2 regions of the Psychrobacter sp. HII-4 genome follow, and region 1 is predicted to be linked to the other one. Evidence: riboswitches for the same ligand, from Rfam matches in the RefSeq annotation. Region 1 holds a riboswitch; the other holds the start of a gene.
What was found. Region 1 has a riboswitch for thiamine pyrophosphate ahead of tenA (thiaminase II). Riboswitches for the same ligand answer to the same signal wherever they lie in the genome.
Positions count from the first base shown of each region.

Region 2: it holds a riboswitch for thiamine pyrophosphate, as region 1 does, so the genes downstream of both, thiC (phosphomethylpyrimidine synthase ThiC) here and tenA (thiaminase II) in region 1, are expected to answer to the same signal.

Region 1 is NZ_CAJHBJ010000011.1:20,461-30,484, reverse strand. Features, by position in the region: gene nrdA (class 1a ribonucleoside-diphosphate reductase subunit alpha) at 1-504, opposite strand, end outside; gene JMX98_RS07260 (YbeD family protein) at 1,039-1,416, opposite strand; gene JMX98_RS07255 (class I SAM-dependent DNA methyltransferase) at 1,498-2,196, opposite strand; gene tenA (thiaminase II) at 2,323-2,970, opposite strand; TPP riboswitch at 3,093-3,205, opposite strand; gene rpoD (RNA polymerase sigma factor RpoD) at 3,824-5,716, opposite strand; gene JMX98_RS07240 (DNA primase) at 6,361-8,508, opposite strand; gene JMX98_RS07235 (outer membrane protein assembly factor BamD) at 8,664-9,833, opposite strand.
Region 2 is NZ_CAJHBJ010000006.1:17,100-27,123, reverse strand. Features, by position in the region: gene JMX98_RS04990 (ABC transporter ATP-binding protein) at 1-1,234, opposite strand, end outside; gene JMX98_RS04985 (EamA/RhaT family transporter) at 1,537-2,403, shown strand; gene JMX98_RS04980 (fructose bisphosphate aldolase) at 2,779-3,669, shown strand; gene thiC (phosphomethylpyrimidine synthase ThiC) at 3,919-5,904, opposite strand; TPP riboswitch at 6,194-6,310, opposite strand; gene pstS (phosphate ABC transporter substrate-binding protein PstS) at 6,582-7,748, shown strand; gene pstC (phosphate ABC transporter permease subunit PstC) at 7,958-8,911, shown strand; gene pstA (phosphate ABC transporter permease PstA) at 8,982-9,884, shown strand.

The DNA.
Region 1 (10,024 bases):
ATAAACGCGCTTGGTGACGCGATCTTGTACGAGGTACTTGCCTGCCATTTGCTCTACTGCGGCATAGGCAAGATTCATATCGCGCCAGTGGTCGATGTACTCGTTTAACTCATCAAACTCTGCGCGGCTATAGTCGGCTAGGATATGCTCATCGTATTTGCCTGCCTCTGTCAGAGTCGTCACATGATCAAATAGGTGCGGCGGGGTAAATGTGTTATACGCAATCTTACGCAAGTGAAAGATAGCAAGGCGCGCGGCCAGATACTGATAATCAGGCGTCTCTTCAGAGATCAAATCTGCGGCAGACTTGATGATGGTTTCGTGAATGTCACGGGTTTTGATGCCTTCATAAAACTGAATATGCGACTTTAGCTCAACTTGTGAGACAGACACATTATCTAAATCGTGCGCGGCCCATTCGATCACCTTATGAATTTTATCCAAATCTATAGGCTCTAGGCGTCCGTCGCGTTTGGTTACTTGAATATTATCAATATGTGTCATACCGCCCTCTTAAGTTGATTGCTTATTGTGATGCAAAGCGGAAAGAGCCCGCTGGCATGCTTTATGACGCTATAGCTGTCTTGTGGTGGTAGGGTGTTTTTTTAGGCAAAACTCTACCGCTGCTCGTAGTAAATTAAAAATTCACTGAGCACTACATATAGCGTATTTGTTAGTAGGTAGGCACAATATAGCGGGAAATTTTTAAAAATGCTATATTGATTTTAGTGGCAATCTATGTTGCTAAGAGGTTGCCGATGCCGCCAATTTTGGCAAAGGGTGATGGCATAAGGGTTAGGGGCGAATAGCCTCGTGGATAATTTTTTTTGTAAAAATGTGGTAGACATTTACTTTTTATTGCCGCCCAAAAAATTGATCTATAGCCTTGTTTTGCAGCTGCACGATGCGGACGCAGATTGTACAGCAGACCATAAAAAATCGCCACCCATATGAGTGACGATTTAGACGAAAAACGGACTGGTTTTTTTAAAAGTCCATCAGCTCGTCGGTTAGCAGCGCTTATCGTGACAAAAAGCCCTACAACACCATGCGGACAGTCTTGGCGCTATCAAGAGCAGCATACAGCGTGTTTACTTGCTCAGCTTCGGTCAGATACAGATTGACGCGTGCTGAGTGAAAGCGGCCTGTTTTTGAGGGTTTGACATCTATCGAGGCCAAATCAAAATCAGGGAACTGACTACCGAGGATAAGCTTAACTTCGTTCAGTAAGGTCTCATGCTCGCCTTCATGACCGATGATGCTCATCGGGTAGTTCATCGGAAAATCCCACAGCTCTGGGTTTTGGATATCGGTTTTTTTGCCTTTTAGCACACCGTCATTAGGGGTTAGGTTAGTGACATTGACCGCTCGGTGAGCAGTCGGGTTTTGGCCGTTATCTTTTGGGTCGTCACTCATAATCTTGCCTCGCTGTTATAAAAATACATTGTGCTGTTTATGATGGCGCAGCTGGTATTATTCAAGTGTCTTTGGCCACAGCTACTTTTTATACCCACAAATAGCCACATAATCACCGCGATCATACCCTTCGATGACCTCTTGCACTTGGTCATTGGCATACATAGGGTGGGTCAGTAGGGTCTGCGCGTACTGCAAGTCGGTAAAGCCATTGGCCTGCATCAGTTTGATTTTTTCATCAGAGGTGCGCCAATTGGCAGAGCGGACCAGCTCGATAGGATAGGGGTTGGCAGGGGAGATGTGCGCGAGCAGGGGATGCGCCCAGCTATCTACCGCACTGGCCAGATTATAAAGACTGGCAAAGCCGCTTTCTTTTGGGACGTCAATGAGGATAAGTTTGCCGCCAGTCTTTAGCGCGTCAAAGGCTTTTTTGATACATAAGTCCAAGTCGCTGATATAGCTGACACTGCCGTTAAACATAATGATGTCAAATTTATTGGGCGCAATCTCACTGGTTTCGGCAGGGCTGACATCTACTAGCAAGCCGCGTTTTTCAGCGATTTTTGCCATATCTGTTGACGGCTCGATGCCGTGTTTGATGTGGATGTCATAATCCTTGGCCAGTAGCATCTCAAACAGACCACTACCGCAGCCGATAGACAGTATCTCACTGTCCTTATCCAAAAAGTGCGCCACTAGCTTTAGCTCGCTGGCCAGTAAGTTTTGGTTGTCCAAAAACCAGCTGTCGTATGCGCTGGCGTGCTCGTCAAATGCTGCCATAAAATCTCTCCTTGAGGGTGGTTGTTGTTTTATCATCAATTTTAAATAAAATGAATGTATAAGATACGATGCGAGTAGGACTATCGTTGATTTAAAGTTGGTGAACCCTACTATAAAAAATACAGTCTAAGACAAGTCCAACGCCTGCTGCCAGAAGCTGACTTCCATCCGCGCGGCGGTGTCAAATAAGCGTTGGAACTTATCGGCCTGTGCTGGGCTGGCATCTGCCAATAGCAGGTCAATCTGTGCTTCGTTTTGCGCGGTAATGGCCTGAAAGTCATCGCTAGAAAAAACATCAATCCAAGGCTGATAAGGGTTGCCGGCGATAAATCCAGCTTGTTTAATGCGCTTGCCAATCTCTCCGTAACCCATCAGACAAGGCGCAATCGCGGCATACAGCGCCGCCAAAGAGCCTGACATGGCAGCGTCTAATATATAGCGGCTATAGGCGATGGTAACAGCAGATTCAGGCGCACCCTCGACCTCGTGCAAAGGGATATCCCAAAGACGGCAAAAGTCTAGATACATGCCGATCTCCATATCGAGCATGGCGTTTAGCCCTGCTTGACCGACGCGCATTTGTGCCAGTGTGTCGCTCTTATACACGCTCAGCGCCATCACGCGAGCATAGTGAATTAAGTATAGGTAGTCTTGGACAAGGTAGTGGCGAAAGCTATCAGGGGCGAGGGTGCCGTCGGCCAATTGTTTGACAAAGTCATGCTGAATATAGTCATCCCACGTGGGGCAGCGGTGACGTAGTGTTTGGTAGTTCATGGTTTTTACTTACCTTTATAAAATACCAGTAAGCAAAGCGTAGGGCGCATAGGTGAAAAGACATGACTCGTTTGCCAGTCTAAATAACATAGATTGGCAAGTTGTGGCGTCAATGTGACTTATATATCGGCACGCTTGTTTCCTACGTCAGTGCTAACTGCATCAGGTTCGCGGGTAACTCTCAGCCATGATTTTGATTGACGACAAAAAAATCAAAGCACCCCGACAAGGTTTGTTTTTAAGGTTTATTTTTTAATAATAACGATAAAATAGCGTTTAAAGTAAATCCGCTCTATGATAGGCGAGAACAGCCACCATTAGCAAGTGATGCTCAAATAACCATATAGTTAGCTGGATGTGAAACTGTTATGGATTTAAACGCGCTACTGGTATAAATTTTACTTGCGTGCTGCGTGTCCAGAGGCTGCGCAACCTACGTTTAAAAATAGCATCCCAGTAGCGCTATGACATTTTTAGAGTGTATCGACTATATATAAAAGTGACCTAGATTTAAAAATCTATTTTTTTGTCAGCTGTTTAATAGCAGTGTGATAAAGCATGAGCATGGCTTTAAAACGCCGCTCATATAGTCCTTCTGCATACAGCAGCTCCACACTCAAGCTGTCGATCACGCCCAGATACGCATCGGTATACAGCGCTAGCTGTGCTAGGTGGTTATACGCTCAATAATACATAAAGGCAATGATTTTTTGAATGAAATGAATAAGCGGCCTCGATACATAGACCGACACAATGAGTAGACACAAAAAAAGCTGAGATATACTCAGCTTTTTTATGTTAGCAAGTTTAGTGTTAGCAAATACTTGAAATCTATTATCTAGACTCCGATAACTTAGTCGTTCTCTAAAAAAGAGCGTAGATGCTCAGAGCGCGAAGGGTGGCGCAGTTTACGCAGGGCTTTTGCTTCGATCTGACGGATACGCTCACGGGTGACATCGAACTGCTTGCCGACTTCCTCTAGTGTATGATCGGTTGGCATATCGATACCAAAGCGCATTTTTAACACGCGCGCTTCACGTTCGGTGAGATTGCCCAATACATCACGCGTGGCTTCTTGTAGGCCAGCTGCCGTGGCATCGTCAACAGGGCTTGAGATGGTACCATCTTCGATAAAGTCACCTAGGTGCGAGTCTTCGTCATCACCGATAGGCGTCTCCATCGAGATCGGTTCTTTGGCAATTTTGAGCACCTTACGGACTTTGACTTCGTCCATCTCTAAGCGTTCGCCTAGCTCCTCAGGCGTCGGCTCGCGTCCCATCTCCTGTAGCAGCTGACGAGAGACACGGTTTATCTTGTTGATGGTCTCAATCATATGCACAGGGATACGGATGGTACGCGCTTGGTCAGCGATAGAGCGGGTAATCGCCTGACGAATCCACCATGTCGCATAGGTCGAAAACTTATAACCGCGGCGATATTCAAACTTATCGACCGCCTTCATCAGACCGATGTTACCTTCTTGGATGAGATCCAAGAATTGTAGACCACGGTTGGTGTACTTTTTGGCGATAGAGATAACCAGACGCAAGTTGGCCTCGACCATTTCTTTTTTGGCGCGGCGCGCTTTTGCCTCACCGACGGCCATACGGCGGGCGACGTCTTTCATGTCGTGGATTTTCATGTCGAGCTGCTGCTCGTAGTCACGGATACGACGTTGCAATAAGATCACATCATCGGTGACTTTTTCTAGGGTGCCGGCAAACGCAGGCTTACCTTTGATACGCTCAATGAGCCAATCGACGTTGGTTTCGTTGCTAGGGAAGGTCTTACGGAACTCGTCACGCGGCATACGACCACGGCGAATCACCAAACGCATGATTTGACGCTCTTGCTTACGCACATCGTCATAGACATCGTGCATGATGGCCATGACTTGATCTGACAAGCGGTTATTAAGCTTGAGCATCATAAAACGCTCAGCCAATAACGCATAGGCAGCATCTGCTTCGACACTACCACGGCCATAATCAAGCAAGGCTTGTTTGGCTTTGATAAATAAGTGCTCGATCTCTTCTAGGCGCAGACGGACTTCTTCTGGATCAAGGCCGCTGGTTTCTTCTTCCGCTTCCTCTTCCACGTCGTCTTCGTCTTCGTCGTCCTCATCGTCAAGCGCGGCTGCCTTGGCATTGACCTTGGCTTTGATAACGGGGGGATTTTCTTTTTCTTCTTTGGCTTCTTGAGCGGTAATTTTGTCTTCTTCAGTTTCAGGGTCTAAGAAACCTGTGATGACATCGGACAGTTTCTTTTCACCATCTTGTACTTTTTGATACTCGTCAAGGACGAACTGCACCGTACCTGGCCAGTAAGCCATGGCATGCTGCACGTCACGAATACCTTCTTCGATACGCTTGGCGATGGCAATCTCGCCTTCGCGGGTCAACAAATCGACCGTGCCCATCTCGCGCATATACATACGCACAGGGTCCGTGGTGCGACCAGGCTCAGTCTCAACAGAGGCGAGTACAGCCGCTGCTTCGTCTGCTGCCATGTCATCATCACTTGAGTCATCGTTCATCAAGATGTCATCGGCATCAGGCGCAGATTCAAAGATTTTGATACCAACGTCTGTCAGCATCTGCACAATATCTTCGATCTGATCGCTTTCGGTAATAGAGTCTGGCAGTTGGTCATTCACCTCAGCATAGGTAAGATACCCCTGCTCTTTGCCCATTTGGATTAAGGTGGCCAGTTGAGATGTGGACTGAGAAACTGACTTATCTTTCATAAATACTCGCTTACTTGCATCGGACATTTTTATATTGTGACTCACTATCGCTTACGGGGTGCGTTGATCTTATCAATCGATTGATCAAAATATGGCGTAGAGGTTGTCAATAATATCAAAAATGAGTGGATATGAATAAAGGCTCAAAACACTACAATAATTTTGCTAAAAACAGCTAAAAACTTAAAAAACATCAAGTACTAAAACAAGACGCAATATCGGTATTAGGACATACCCTCAATTCAGTCGATAGTCACACAAATGGGCTAAAAAATGAGGACACGCCCTAAAATCTATCTAAAGACATCTGCCAATCAGCAGAGAGCAAACAAGGCTGTCAATACGCAGCGCTACAGTTTACCACAGACCGCAGTCATCAAGCACGAGGTAGTGATGGTGACCAATGGTTTTTTACTGATTATTTGCGGTCTTTTTATTTAGCCGCTTATCAAGTCGTGCGCAGGCTATTTGGCATAATCACTAGTAGTGGGGGCGACGGCCATACTTTTAAAGGGGATGTGCTTTTTTAATAACAACCAGCGGTTTTTAGCAGGTCTAATTATTATTTTAAAAAGGCATTTTTAAAGGCATTATTTTTAAAAATAACATTTTCAAAACTGTCATCCCCCATACATCAATCGACCCTAGACCGTGGTCATCTGTGCTGACTGCTCGGCTTGCTGCGCGCGTAGCCAGTCATTTAGCAGTTGGGTCTGCTTACGGACAATCGCCAGCTTGATATGGTCAGGGTTTTTTATCAAATCTTGTATTTTTTTCTTCATGCTGCGCTCAAGTAGCTGGCTGACCAGCTCTTCAATGAGACCATCGAGGCTTAAGATATTGCGCGCCGTCAAGGCGCGATAAAAACCGCTCCAGCTACGGCTTAGGTTTTCTTGCGTGCCGGGCTGGACATTGGACATGACAAAATGAGCAGCCGCGTTTACATCTGCAGGCAAGTACTTTAAGCAGCGCGTGATGGTGCTGACGATATCCAGCAATTCGTTATCTTGCAAGTCTTGCCACGCCAAAGGCCGCAAGGTATCGGCTGAGGTTTTTTGTCTGATATGGGCAGGTAGCTGCAAATCATGAATACCTGCCTGCCGCCAAATCGACTCTATTGGGTCATCGAGCAACGCCCGCGGCTGAAACAAAAAACACAGCTGCAACTGCTGGCTGATGGTCATCTCACCATCAAAATCTAGCATCGCATCTTTGGCGTCTTTGTTTTGGTTGCGTCTGCCGCCAAGCTTTTGGTAAATATCGTTGTTTAGCAAGTAACGAAAGCTACTGCCTTTGGGCAGTGCCGCGGTCAATGAGCGCACTTGCGACATCAGCTTGGCTTTGCCTTCTGCCAAGGATAAATCGTGGCGCTCACTAAGATAGGCAAAAATATACTGCGACAATGGCATGGCGTTTACGATTTGCTCGCGCATGGCATCGCTGCCCTGAGCCTTGATAAAGGTATCAGGATCATGGCCATTGGGTAGGGTCAAAAAGCGCAGCTCTTTGTCGTCACTGAGTACCGGCAGTGCCACCTCAAGGGTGCGCCAAGCCGCTTTTTGCCCTGCGCTATCGCCATCGAAGCTCAGGGTGAGGGTCGGGTTGAGCGTCAATAGGCGTGATATCTGGCTTTCATTAATGGCGGTGCCCATGGACGCCACCGCGCCATAGATGCCCGCTTGGTAGAGAGCGATGACATCCATATAGCCTTCGACCACCAGCCAGCTGTCGGCGCGCTGCTGGCGAGACTCATAATAACCATACAGCACATGCTGCTTATGGAATACAGGCGAGTCTGATGAGTTGATGTATTTGGGTTTCACCTCGTCATCGAGCGCTCGACCGCCAAAGCCGATGGTGCGCCCTTGGTTGTCTCGAATTGGAAAAATCACCCGATCACGTAGTAAGTCGTAGTCGCGGCCAGACTCAGATTGCCGCACCAGTCCTAGGGCTTTTAGGCCTTCGATATCCTGCGGAAACTGATGCTCAAGGTGCTGCCAGCCAAAGGGCGCGTAGCCAAGACCAAAGGTCTCAAATGTATCCTCTGTGATACCGCGTGACAAAAAATAGTGCTTGGCATGCGGATGCGTGGTCAGATTGTGCTGATAAAACTGCTGGATTTGTTCGAGCAGATCGTACAAGTTGCCTTCTTGATCAAGCGCCCCTTCATTGATACTGTTGACACTATCAAAACCCATAGCACTATCTGAGTCGCTTAGCCAAGCGGGCGGGTAGCTGGCGTCGTTTGGGTAGTCTGAGCCACAGTCATCTGCTGCATAAGGGGCCAAGTCATAGGCGGCTAAGGGTGGGTAATCGTCATAGCCATGGCTATCGTGGGCCGGCTGTTCGGCATAGTGGGTATGATTTGTTTGCTCTTGATTATCAAAAGACCTATGTGGTGATGAGGGACTATCAGCTTGTGACTTGCTAATTGGCCGCGCCGCTGATTTCGTAGTAGGCGGCTGCTTGATGCGCTGATAGCTCACATTTCGCTGTTCTTCTTGCGGGACTTCAATGCCCGTTTGTTTGGATAGCTCATTGACCGCCTCAATAAAGGTAAGGCTTTCATAATCACGCAAAAAACTGATGGCATTGCCGCCGACCCCGCAACCAAAGCAGTGATAAATGTTTTTTTGTGGATTGACATAAAACGATGGCGATTTTTCGCCATGAAAGGGGCAGCAGCCTTTATACTCATTACCTGCACGTTTGAGCGTGGTATGACGACCAATGATACTGATCAAGTCAGCTTGGCTGTTTAGTTGCTCAAGGATATGGTTAGGGATGCTCATACAAAAAACAGTTTACCATAAGTAAGTGGTTTTGATGGATATATGTGTCTATATGCGTTTATGCGCGTCTGGCTATCATACAAAAACAGAAAAATAAGGCCAACAATGTGTTGACCTTATTTTATGATGTCAGAAACTGTGGGCTAAAAAACCGCCTATTCTACGGGTGTCGTACGGCGTACCGGATTGGTGTTTTGCGGATCGACGTTTGCTTCTCTGGCGGTAGAGCTTGTACTGGCTTGATCGGTCACGCGCTCCGTTTCAGCTTCAGGCAAGCCCAGACCTATATTGATACCGCGATTACGGGTAGGCGCGCTGTTAGTCGATGCGCTGCTTGGCGCTGTATTGGTATTTGCTGTGTTGTTCGCGGGCAATCTGAGCTGCTGAGCATTGCGCACTATTTGGGTTTTGGTTGCGCCATTGTACTCACCTGTCGCCACCGAGGTGTCTTTCATGCCTGAGCGTCCAAGCTGACCAAAGGTAAGCTTATTAAACCAGCTACGGTCGCGTTTGGTACTTAGCTTCACGCGGCCATCACGGGTCAGCCACGTGGGGTAGTTGATCTGCAACAGCGTCTTATATTCATTTGCCAAGTCCGTCATGCCAAGCTTGTCATAGCTATAAGCAAGGACAGCGATGGCTTCTGGGATAGATTCGCTGAGTGGGTAATATTGAAACACCCATTTGGCACGGTTGGCTGCTGCCACATAGGCTTCGCGCTCGATATACCATCTGGCTGCACTCATCTCACTTTCGGCAAATTGATTATAAATAAACGTCATGCGCTGCGCAGCATCTGGCGTATATGGGCTGTTTGGGTATTTGTTGATAAGCTCTTGAAAATTGGCAAAGGCCAGACGGAAGTAGGCTGTATCACGTTCGGCTTGATTGAGCTTAAACAGTTTAAGACCCTCAGATGAGCCTTGCATATTGGCAACGCCGCGCACATAGTAAGCGTAACTGACCTGTGGGTTAGAAGGATATAGACGAATAAACTGTTCAGCACTGGCCGCCGCCATTTCATATTTGCCGCTTTCGTATTGGGCATACATCATGTCGAGCAGCGCTTGCTCTGCATACTGACCGGTGGGATAAAAAGTGCGCAAATTGGTCAAATCTTCGATCGCTTGGGTATAGCGTCCTTTATCAATCTGAGTAATCGCATCGTTATAGTAAGCTTGCTCGGATTTCTCTGCCGTTTCTACCGCGTCGACGTCTTTGCCGCCAGTCAGATTTTTAAAGGTCTGACAGCCCACAAGGTTTACGCTCAGCGCCAGTAGGGTGATTGAGGACAGTTTGATAAACGTATTGCCAACAGCTTGCATACTTTTTCTCCGACACAGGACGCATAATAGTAGCGGCGCTACCATGCTATATAAAAGGTTAATAATAAAAAACGATGCTTAGGCACCGGCTCATGGTCTGTTATTGAGCATGCCAATATCAAAAGACAGCCCCATAGCATACAGCAAAATATGGCTTACTTTATATAATAACTTGTGCTTCGTCTATGGTT
Region 2 (10,024 bases), on a different contig from region 1:
AATAAAAGTAATCAAGCAGCTTGACCGAGTTGTCTTGCGCCATGTCAGTGGTCGCTACCGACGGTTTAAATGTTTTATCGGTGGCGTGATAGTTATCGTGGTCTTCATTCTCATAGCTAAAGTCGACATGATCAAAGACGATATGCCCCTCGGTGACGCGTAGTTCAGCTGCGTCTGGCTTATCGACGATCGTCTGCGGCGCGGATAGCGTGCGCATGCCGTCTTGTACCGTGCCGATACTCTCAAAAAGGCTGGCGGTTTGCCACATGATCCAGCGCGTCAGACCATTGAGGCGTAGCGCCATCGCCGTCGCCGCGGCAATCGCCCCGACCCCGACCGCGCTTTGTTGCCATAGATACAGGCCAATCCCTGCGGTACTACTGACCAAAATCACACTGATAAGATGGGTGAAAATCTCTAAATAACTGACCCAGCGCATCTGCGCATGTACCGTTCCTAAAAACTGCCCCATGGCGTTTTTGGCATAACCAAGCTCACGGCGTGAGTGGCTAAACAGCTTGACAGTCATGATATTGGCATAGGCATCGGTGATACGCCCCGTCATCAACGCGCGCGCATCTGCTTGTACGATGGCAGTTTGTTTGAGCTTTGGAATAAAATACCATATCGCCAGCGCCACCAACCCAAACCAGAGGATAAAGGGAATCAATAACAAGCTGTCTAAATTAAATAAAATAAGGCCACTGGTCACAAAATATACGGTGACATACATAAACATATCTGTGACGGTCATCACCGTATCACGCACCGCAAGCGCGGTCTGCATGACCTTGGCCGAGACACGTCCAGAAAACTCGTCTTGATAAAACTGCATGGACTGCCCAAGCATACGCTGATGAAAACGCCAGCGCATCTGCATGGGAAACACGCCTTGCAAGGTCTGAAAATGAATAAACGAGGATAAGGCAATCCAAAACGGGCTGACAATCATCACCGCCAGCATCAGCAGCAGCATATCGCCTTTTTCTAGCCATAAGTTCTGCGGCGTATAGACGCCAAGCCAATCGACGATATCGCCAATCCATGCAAACAGCATTGCTTCATAAATGCCGATGCCTGCTGACAACACCATAAACAGCAGCAGCCAGCTGCGCAGCCCCTTTGTACAAGCCCACAAAAACTGCAGCATACCGTCACGAGGCGAGGACAGCGGCATGGGGGTGTTGGGGAAGGCCGGTAAGCGGTTTTCAAAAAAGCGAAATAGAGCATTCATAGGCAGTGATAAAACATCAATAGCAGTACGCCAAAACAAGCGATGACGGTCGTTATTTTGAATCTTTACTTTGTGATTGGGAGTGCTGGCTATTTTAGCAAAATTTCCTGTCAGACCTGCAGGCTAATTGTAATTGCATGCATATAGATGCCACGAGTATCAGCACAACAAAACACCAAAAAGCCATTGTTGCATAGGAAATATTTTGTTACATTCAGTGGTTTTATATTGTTTGCCATGGTTTTGTGTATTGCTGATGTGCGGTGTTGCTCTGACATGAATCGAGGATAGAGGTAAGGATTATGATGTATTTGGTGATAGCAGTACTGTGCAGTGTGGCCGTCTCGGTACTGCTCAAAGTCTTGCGGCAAAAAAATATCGATATTCGCCAGACCATCGTCGCAGGTTATCCCGTGGCTTTTTTGCTGACATGGTTTTTATTAACGCCAGATGTCAGCAGCATAAGCACGCTTGGCAACGCTTGGGGCATCATTCTGGCGCTTGGGATACTGCTGCCGACGGTTTTTATTATCTTGGGCCGTGCGATTGCATCGGTCGGCATGGTCGCAACTGATGCCGCCCAGCGCTTGTCGTTGATTATTCCCATTATCGCCGCTTTTTTATTATTTGGTGAGGTGCTGACGGGCACGCGAGTGCTTGGTCTGGTCTTAGGGTTTTTGGCGTTGGGGGCTTTGGTTTACCGGCCCAAACATACCGGTGGAGGCGAGCACGCTAGTATGAGCCCGCCCGCCGCGCGTACCCCGCTATGGCTATTTGGCGTATGGGCAGGCTATGGCATCGTCGATATCTTATTTAAACAAGTCGCCAAACAAGGCACGGCCTTTCCACTGACGCTGTTTGTCAGCTTTGGCGTTGCAGGATTGTTATTGCTGATTTATTTGCTTGTGACACGCGTGCGTTGGCAGGGTAATGCCTTGGCAGCAGGGCTATTACTGGGCGCTCTAAACATGGGTAATATCTATGCGTATGTGCGCGCCCACCAAGTATTGTCCGACTCTCCTAGTATTGTCTTTACTGGGATGAACGTCGGGGTCATCGCCGTCGCGACGCTCATCGGGGTGGCTGTGTTTAAAGAGCGGCTCGGTCGTATCAATGTGCTAGGCTTGCTGCTGGCGATTGGCTGTGTGGCGGTACTGTTTTTGGCATAAGAGTTTGATGTAAGGCTTTGATGTACGTGGTTTGGCATAATATTCTTATACCTATAGTCGACGCACTCTAAAAGAGCATAGCGCTACTGGGATGCTGTTTTTAAATGTAGGTTGTGCAGCCTCTGAGAACGCCGCACGTCAGTAAAATTTATATCAGCAGCGTGTTTAAATTTATATAACCGTTTTATTTTCAACCGACTATTTCAACTGGCTATTTTCAACTGATATATCATAAAAATTGGCGGCGCTGTCACGCATCCTATATAGGCAGATAAAGCATCCTATGGTAAGGTTGTCTACAAATAGCAAGGCTCATATAGATTGAGTCGATTGATGATGTTTGGTTTTAATCAATAGAAATAGGATACTTTTTCAATGGAATACCAAAAACAACGACAGCGTATAAAGGATGGTTCAGGGTTTATCGCCGCGCTTGATCAAAGCGGTGGCAGCACACCAAAAGCCCTAGAAAACTACGGCATCAGCAGCGATGCTTATGACAATGATGACGCGATGTTTGATCTGGTGCACGAGATGCGCGCGCGTATCATGACTTGTGATGCCTTTGATAATGAGCGTGTCCTTGGCGCGATTTTATTTGAAGACACCATGGAGCGCGAGGTCAATGGCAAGCCAACGGCAAACTATCTGTGGGAAGATAAAAACATCGTGCCGTTTTTGAAGGTCGATAAGGGTTTGGCCGAGCAAATGAGCGGCGTACAAGTCATGCGCCCGATGCCAGACTTGGACGCGCTACTGGATAAAGCCAAAAACTATCCGGTATTTGGCACCAAGATGCGCTCAGTCATTTATGAGCCTAGCGTCGATGGTATCGAGCTGGTGGTACAGCAGCAGTTTGATGTCGCTAAACAAATTATCTCCAAAGGCTTTATGCCAATCGTTGAGCCTGAGGTTAATATCGATAGCGCCCAAAAGCATGAGTGTGAAGTGATACTCAAAGCGGATATTTTGCGTAACCTTGAGCGTCTAAATGACGACCATCAAGTGATGCTCAAACTAACCTTGCCCACCGACGGCGGATTCTATCAAGAGCTGATCGATCATCCAAAAGTACTCAAAGTCGTGGCATTATCTGGCGGTTATAGTCGTCGTGAGGCCTGCGAAAAGCTTAAGCAAAATCCCGGTATGATTGCCAGCTTCTCACGCGCGTTTACCGAAGGGTTGAGCAAACAACAAAGCGATAAAGAGTTTGCTGATACCATGAACGCCTCAATTGAAGAGATTTATCAGGCGTCAAATGTGTAAACGGCTCTTTGGCTAAGAAATACTTATCATAAAAAAAGCTCGCTTCTACAGGCATAAGAAGCGAGCTTTTTGCTATAGTAGATTCAATTTAAAAATGTTATAGCGCTACTGGTATAAATTTTTCTTGCGTGCTGTATACACAGAGGCTGCGAAAAATTCATCCCAGTAGCGCTTTGGAACTTATGACAGTTTTGTTTTAAACTGACGATATATAAAGTAATTAAATATACAGCAGTCAAATCAGCGGAGTTATACCTCTTTATACAGCTGTCGACCCTCGCTATGATATTTTTCAGTCATCTCTTGCATGCCTTGCTCAATCTCAGCTGCACTCATCGCCTCTGTGCCTAAGCTTTCTGACGCGTCCAAACCCTTGGCGTACTCGCGGACGTTTTGGGTGATTTTCATCGAGCAAAATTTCGGCCCACACATCGAGCAAAAGTGTGCCGATTTGTGCGCGTCTTTTGGCAGCGTTTCATCATGGTATTCGCGGGCGGTATCAGGATCGAGCGCCAGATTAAACTGATCGTCCCAGCGGAACTCAAAGCGCGCCTTAGACAAGGCATTATCGCGAGCTTGCGCGCCTGGGTGGCCCTTAGCCAGATCAGCGGCATGCGCGGCGATTTTATAGGTGATGATACCGTCTTTCACATCCTTTTTATTCGGCAGTCCTAAGTGCTCTTTTGGTGTCACATAACAGAGCATGGCGGTGCCAAACCAGCCAATCATCGCCGCACCGATAGCACTGGTGATATGGTCATAACCGGGTGCGATATCGGTGGTCAGCGGCCCTAAGGTATAAAACGGCGCGTCGCTGCAAGTCTCTAGCTGTAAGTCCATATTTTCTTTGATGCGGTTCATCGCCACATGTCCTGGGCCTTCGATCATCACCTGTACATCGTGCTGCCATGCGATTTTCGTTAGCTCACCAAGCGTGCGCAGCTCACCGAACTGCGCTTCGTCATTGGCATCTTGCAAGCAGCCAGGACGCAGACCATCACCTAAGCTAAAGGCCACATCGTACTGCTTCATAATCTCGCAAATCTCTTCAAAATGGGTGTATAAAAAGCTCTCTGTATGATGGGCAAGGCACCACTGCGCCATGATAGAGCCGCCGCGAGAGACAATACCTGTGAGTCGATTGGCCGTCAGTGGCACATAGCGCAGCAGCACGCCTGCGTGGATGGTGAAGTAATCAACGCCTTGTTCGGCTTGCTCGATCAGTGTATCGCGGAATATCTCCCACGTTAGGTCTTCGGCGATGCCGTCGACTTTTTCTAATGCTTGATAAATTGGTACCGTACCGATGGGCACAGGCGAGTTACGAATCAGCCATTCACGGGTCTCGTGGATATGATTGCCTGTCGACAAATCCATGATGGTATCCGCGCCCCAACGCGTGGCCCATGTCATCTTCGACACTTCTTCATCGATAGACGAGCCAAGTGCTGAATTGCCGATATTGGCGTTAATCTTTACCAAAAAACTACGCCCGATAATCATCGGCTCAGACTCAGGGTGATTGATATTATTTGGGATGATGGCGCGACCGGCCGCGACCTCGCTACGCACAAACTCAGGGGTGATGATTTTTGGGGTATTGGCACCAAAGCTCTCGCCGTCATGTTGGCGCATATCGGTCAGTTCATGCTGTTTTTGCGTCTCACGAATGGCGATATATTCCATCTCAGGGGTGATGATACCGCGGCGCGCATAGTGCATCTGCGTGACATTGCCTGCTTTACCATTGACTTTTTTGGCGCGGCGTGGCTTATCGATATGGGCAAACCGTAGATTGGCTGTGGTGATATCACGCGCACGCGCTTGCCCGTATGAGCTGGACAAACCGCTTAGCTGCTCTGTATCACCGCGCTCGGCTATCCAGCCCTCGCGTAGTTTGGGCAAGCCGCGGGTTAGGTCAATTTGGGCATCAGGGTCGGTATAGACGCCTGAGGTGTCGTAGACATAAAACGGCGGGTTTTGCTCCCAGTCGGACTCATCCACGCCCTGAATAGGCGTGGGATCTAGCGTGATCTTGCGCATCGGCACTTGAATATCAGGTCTTGAGCCTTGGATATAGACTTTTTGCGAGGCGGGGAGAATGCGGTGTAAGTCGCGCGCTTCTTCTTCAAAGCGCGTGTCTTTGGCGCTACGGTGCGCAGGGGTTTTTAGCGCGTCGGTTTTTTTGTCAGAAGCGTTTTTCTGGGTCTTTGGAGGTAGGATTGAGGTTGTCATATGCTGTCCTAGCGTGTTGGTTTTTGAATAAAAGCAACACCGCCAGAAGCTGCGGGGGTAGCACTTATCATCTAGGCAGTTTTTGCTGCGTCGTCGTCACTGGCTGTCAAATCTATCATCGCAAAAATCTGCCTTCGCGGAGGATGTCATCAACCTGTAAGCGACGCTTGGTATCTCTCATCATTATTTGGCACTACTTAACCCTATAAAGCTTAGCACCACTAAGCGGGCATTTAGGCCAACAGTCATGAGGATAACAAGGCATTTCTGCCCGTCTTTGCCATACATAATAAAGTGCTGAAGACTTCCCTGCGTCGGTACTAACCGCATCAGGTTCGGCGGGTGATCTCTCAGCGAATGTACAAAGGCAGTCAGCCATTCGTACACCGCACCCCGAGTCTGTCAGTGTTGTCAATCAGTCTCATACTAACAAACTTCTGCCATGAGGGCTACTGGTGTTTGACCACCGGTATGTCAGTCAACGTGCGCACGAGGCCATGAGTCATGACACGCAGGCTAATAGCGTTAGCCTCAAGCGCCGACTGATTTGACCCTATTTGTCACGCACATAAAAGAGTTGGGCGGTTGTCATCAAACTGTCATAAAAACTTGTCAAGATGTCACACATGTCACCAATCATGCTTTGTTCAATCGTTGTTAAACTTTAGGAGTTCTACATGCGTTATTCGTTATTGGCAGTCGCCGTTAGTTGCACCTTAGTACTCACCGCTTGTAATAAATCGACCGACACCGCAGAGTCAGCAGCGCAGAGTGACACCAGCGCGGCGACAGTGGCCGAAACTACCAGCACAGTGACATCTTCTCCAGCAAGCGATTTTAAATCAGCTGAAAACATCGCCATGAACATCACTGGTGCTGGCGCGTCGTTCCCGCAGCCTATCTATGCCAAATGGTCATATGACTATAATGCCGCGACTGGCGGTCAGGTTAACTATCAGTCTATCGGCTCCTCAGGTGGCATCAAACAAATCCAAGCAAAAACCGTTGACTTTGGCGCCTCTGATGCCCCCATGACCCCTGAAGAGCTGGATGCGGCAGGACTTATTCAGTTTCCAACCGTCATCGGCGGCGTGGTACCGATTGTCAATATCGATGGTGTCGGACCAGGTGAGCTAAAGCTGGACGGCGCAACTCTAGCCGATATCTATCTGGGTAAGATTAGCAAATGGAATGACCCTGCTATCACCGCCATGAACCCAGATTTGACCCTGCCAGATGCTGCCATTACCACCGTATTTCGCTCAGATGGTTCAGGCACGACCTTTAACTTTACCGATTATTTGGCGAAGGTTTCAACTGACTGGAAAGACAGCGTGGGTGTCGATAAAACCATCAAATGGCCAACCTCTGCCACAGGGGCAGGCGGCAAAGGCAACGAGGGCGTATCAAGCTACGTCAACCGCATGAAAAACGCTATCGGCTACGTCGAGTATGCTTACGCCAAGCAAAACAACATGGCGCACGCTGCCCTAAAAAACGCGGCGGGTAACTTCGTGCAGCCATCTGCTGAGACCTTTGCTGCGGCAGGTGATATCGATTGGTCACAGCAACCAGGCTTTTATAAAGTCATCACCAACTCTGAGACCGAGCAAGCGTGGCCCATTGCCGCTGCCACCTTTATCTTGGTACACAAGCAGCCAGAAAACCCGAAGCAAGTGGCTGGCGTGCTGAACTTCTTTGATTGGGCGTATGCTCAAGGTGATGATAGTGCCATGGCGCTTGATTATGTGCCTTTCTCTGATACCGCAGTGGCACTGTTTAAAGACAAGTGGAATGAAGTCAAAGGTAGCGATGGTCAACCCGTCTACACCCCAGCTCAGTAGTTTTTATACATATATATAGCAGAGCTTGTAAGCCCCTTTGAGACACCTATTCTCCGGTGGTTGTCTCAAAGGTTTTATCACAACAAATTTAAAAATAGCGTCATTAATGACCGTTAATAGCGCCCTTTATTAAGATTTAGTTTGTTGTGATAAGACCTGATGAGTCTTTTAAAGATTTTGATTTAATATTATTTAATGCTGAGACACTTATGAATGATTTAAGGTCGCAACTGGCAAAACAAAAACGTTACGATGCATTATTTGTCAATGCCACCAAGGCATTTGCCATTCTCGTGCTGCTATCTTTGGGCGGTATTTTGCTCTCTTTGATCATTGGCGCCTGGCCGAGTATACAAGCATTTGGTCTGGGGTTTTATACCAGTAATAACTGGGACACGGTTGCCAATGAGTACGGTGCGCTGGCGCCGATCTATGGCACGCTGGTGACGTCCTTTATTGCCATCTTAATCGCCGTACCCGTCAGCTTTGGTATTGCGATATTTTTGACCGAGATGTGTCCGAATTTCTTAAAAAAGCCCCTCGGCATCGCCATTGAGCTGCTGGCGGGTATTCCCTCTATCATCTACGGTATGTGGGGACTGTTTGTCTTTGCGCCATTTTTTGGCGATCACATTCAGCCGTGGTTTATCGAGCATATCGGCCCATTGCCTATCATCGGCAAGCTGTTTACCGGTGCGCCAATGGGATTGGGCATGTTTACCGCCTCATTGGTGCTTGCCATTATGATTATTCCTTTTATTGCCGCTACCATGCGCGATGTTTTCTCTGTCGTGCCAGACCTGCTCAAAGAGTCAGCTTACGGCATGGGCGCGACCACTTGGGAAGTGATGTTTAAAATTATCTTGCCCTATACCAAAGCAGGCGTGGTCGGCGGGGTTATCTTGGGGCTGGGTCGGGCGCTGGGCGAGACCATGGCCGTGACCTTCCTTATTGGCAACGCCTTTAATATCAGTCCAAGTCTGTTTACCTCGGGCGTCACCATTACCTCAGCGCTGGCCAATGAGTTTGCCGAAGCCTCTAGTGAGCTACATCTGGCCTCGCTGCTGCACCTTGGCCTCATACTATTTATCATCACCTTTATTGTGCTGTCGCTGGCTAAGCTCATGCTGATGCGTATTGATCAAAAAGCAGGCAACCGCTAATACATAATGACATACAGACGATAGCGATATACAGGCTGACAAAAAATCTTGAAAAATGGAAATGAGTTTTATGCCTACTAATGCGATGCACTCAGCGTTACCTGCGCAGACTGGCTTTGATAGCCGCTACGACAAGCGTCTTTATAACAAACGGCGCTGGGCCAATAAGCTGGGCTTGGGTTTTGCCATGTCGGCGATGGTATTTGGCTTGATTTGGCTGTTTTGGATACTGGTGACGCTGTTTGTCGAAGGCTTTCAGGGCATGGTGCAAATGCCTATCTTTACTGCCGATACGCCGCCGCCGATGAGCGAAGGCGGCCTACGCAACGCCATTGTCGGCTCGGTGATGGTGGCGTTTTCAGGGTTGTTTATCGGCGCGCCCATTGGCCTGATGACAGGGATTTATTTGTCTGAGTTTGCGCAAGGCAGCCTACTTGGCAAAGTGACGCGCTTTTTAAATGACATTTTGCTCTCTGCCCCCTCGATTGTCATTGGTCTGTTTATTTATGCCCTGATGGTTAAAGGTCAAAGCTTCTCTGGGTGGGCAGGCGCACTAGCATTGGCACTGATTGTGGTTCCAGTGGTGGTACGCACGACAGAAAACATGCTCAATTTGGTGCCCAATAGCATTCGTGAAGCGGCCTATGCACTGGGCACGCCGAAGTGGAAGATGGTCACGCAAGTGACGATTAAGGCGGCTCGAGCGGGGCTGACCACTGGTGTGCTGTTGGCCTTTGCCAGAATCACTGGTGAGACGGCGCCCTTGCTATTTACAGCATTGAATAATCAATACTTTAGTACCGATATGGGCGAGCCGATTGCCAACTTGCCGAACACTATTTATCAGTTTGCCATGAGTCCTTATGATAATTGGCATACACTTGCATGGGCCGCTGCATTGCTGATTACTGCTTCGGTATTGGTACTAAATGTATTGGCAAGGTTTATCGGTGGTCGCAGCTCCAGCAAATAGTAGCCAGAGTAGATAACGCCTACCGCCAAATCACCTTATATATAGCAGTTACTTAAATTTATATTCATCAAGCTAGGTTGGATAACATTATGAATGACGTCATCAGCAAAACGCGTAGCACAGCAGATAGCAACAACTTT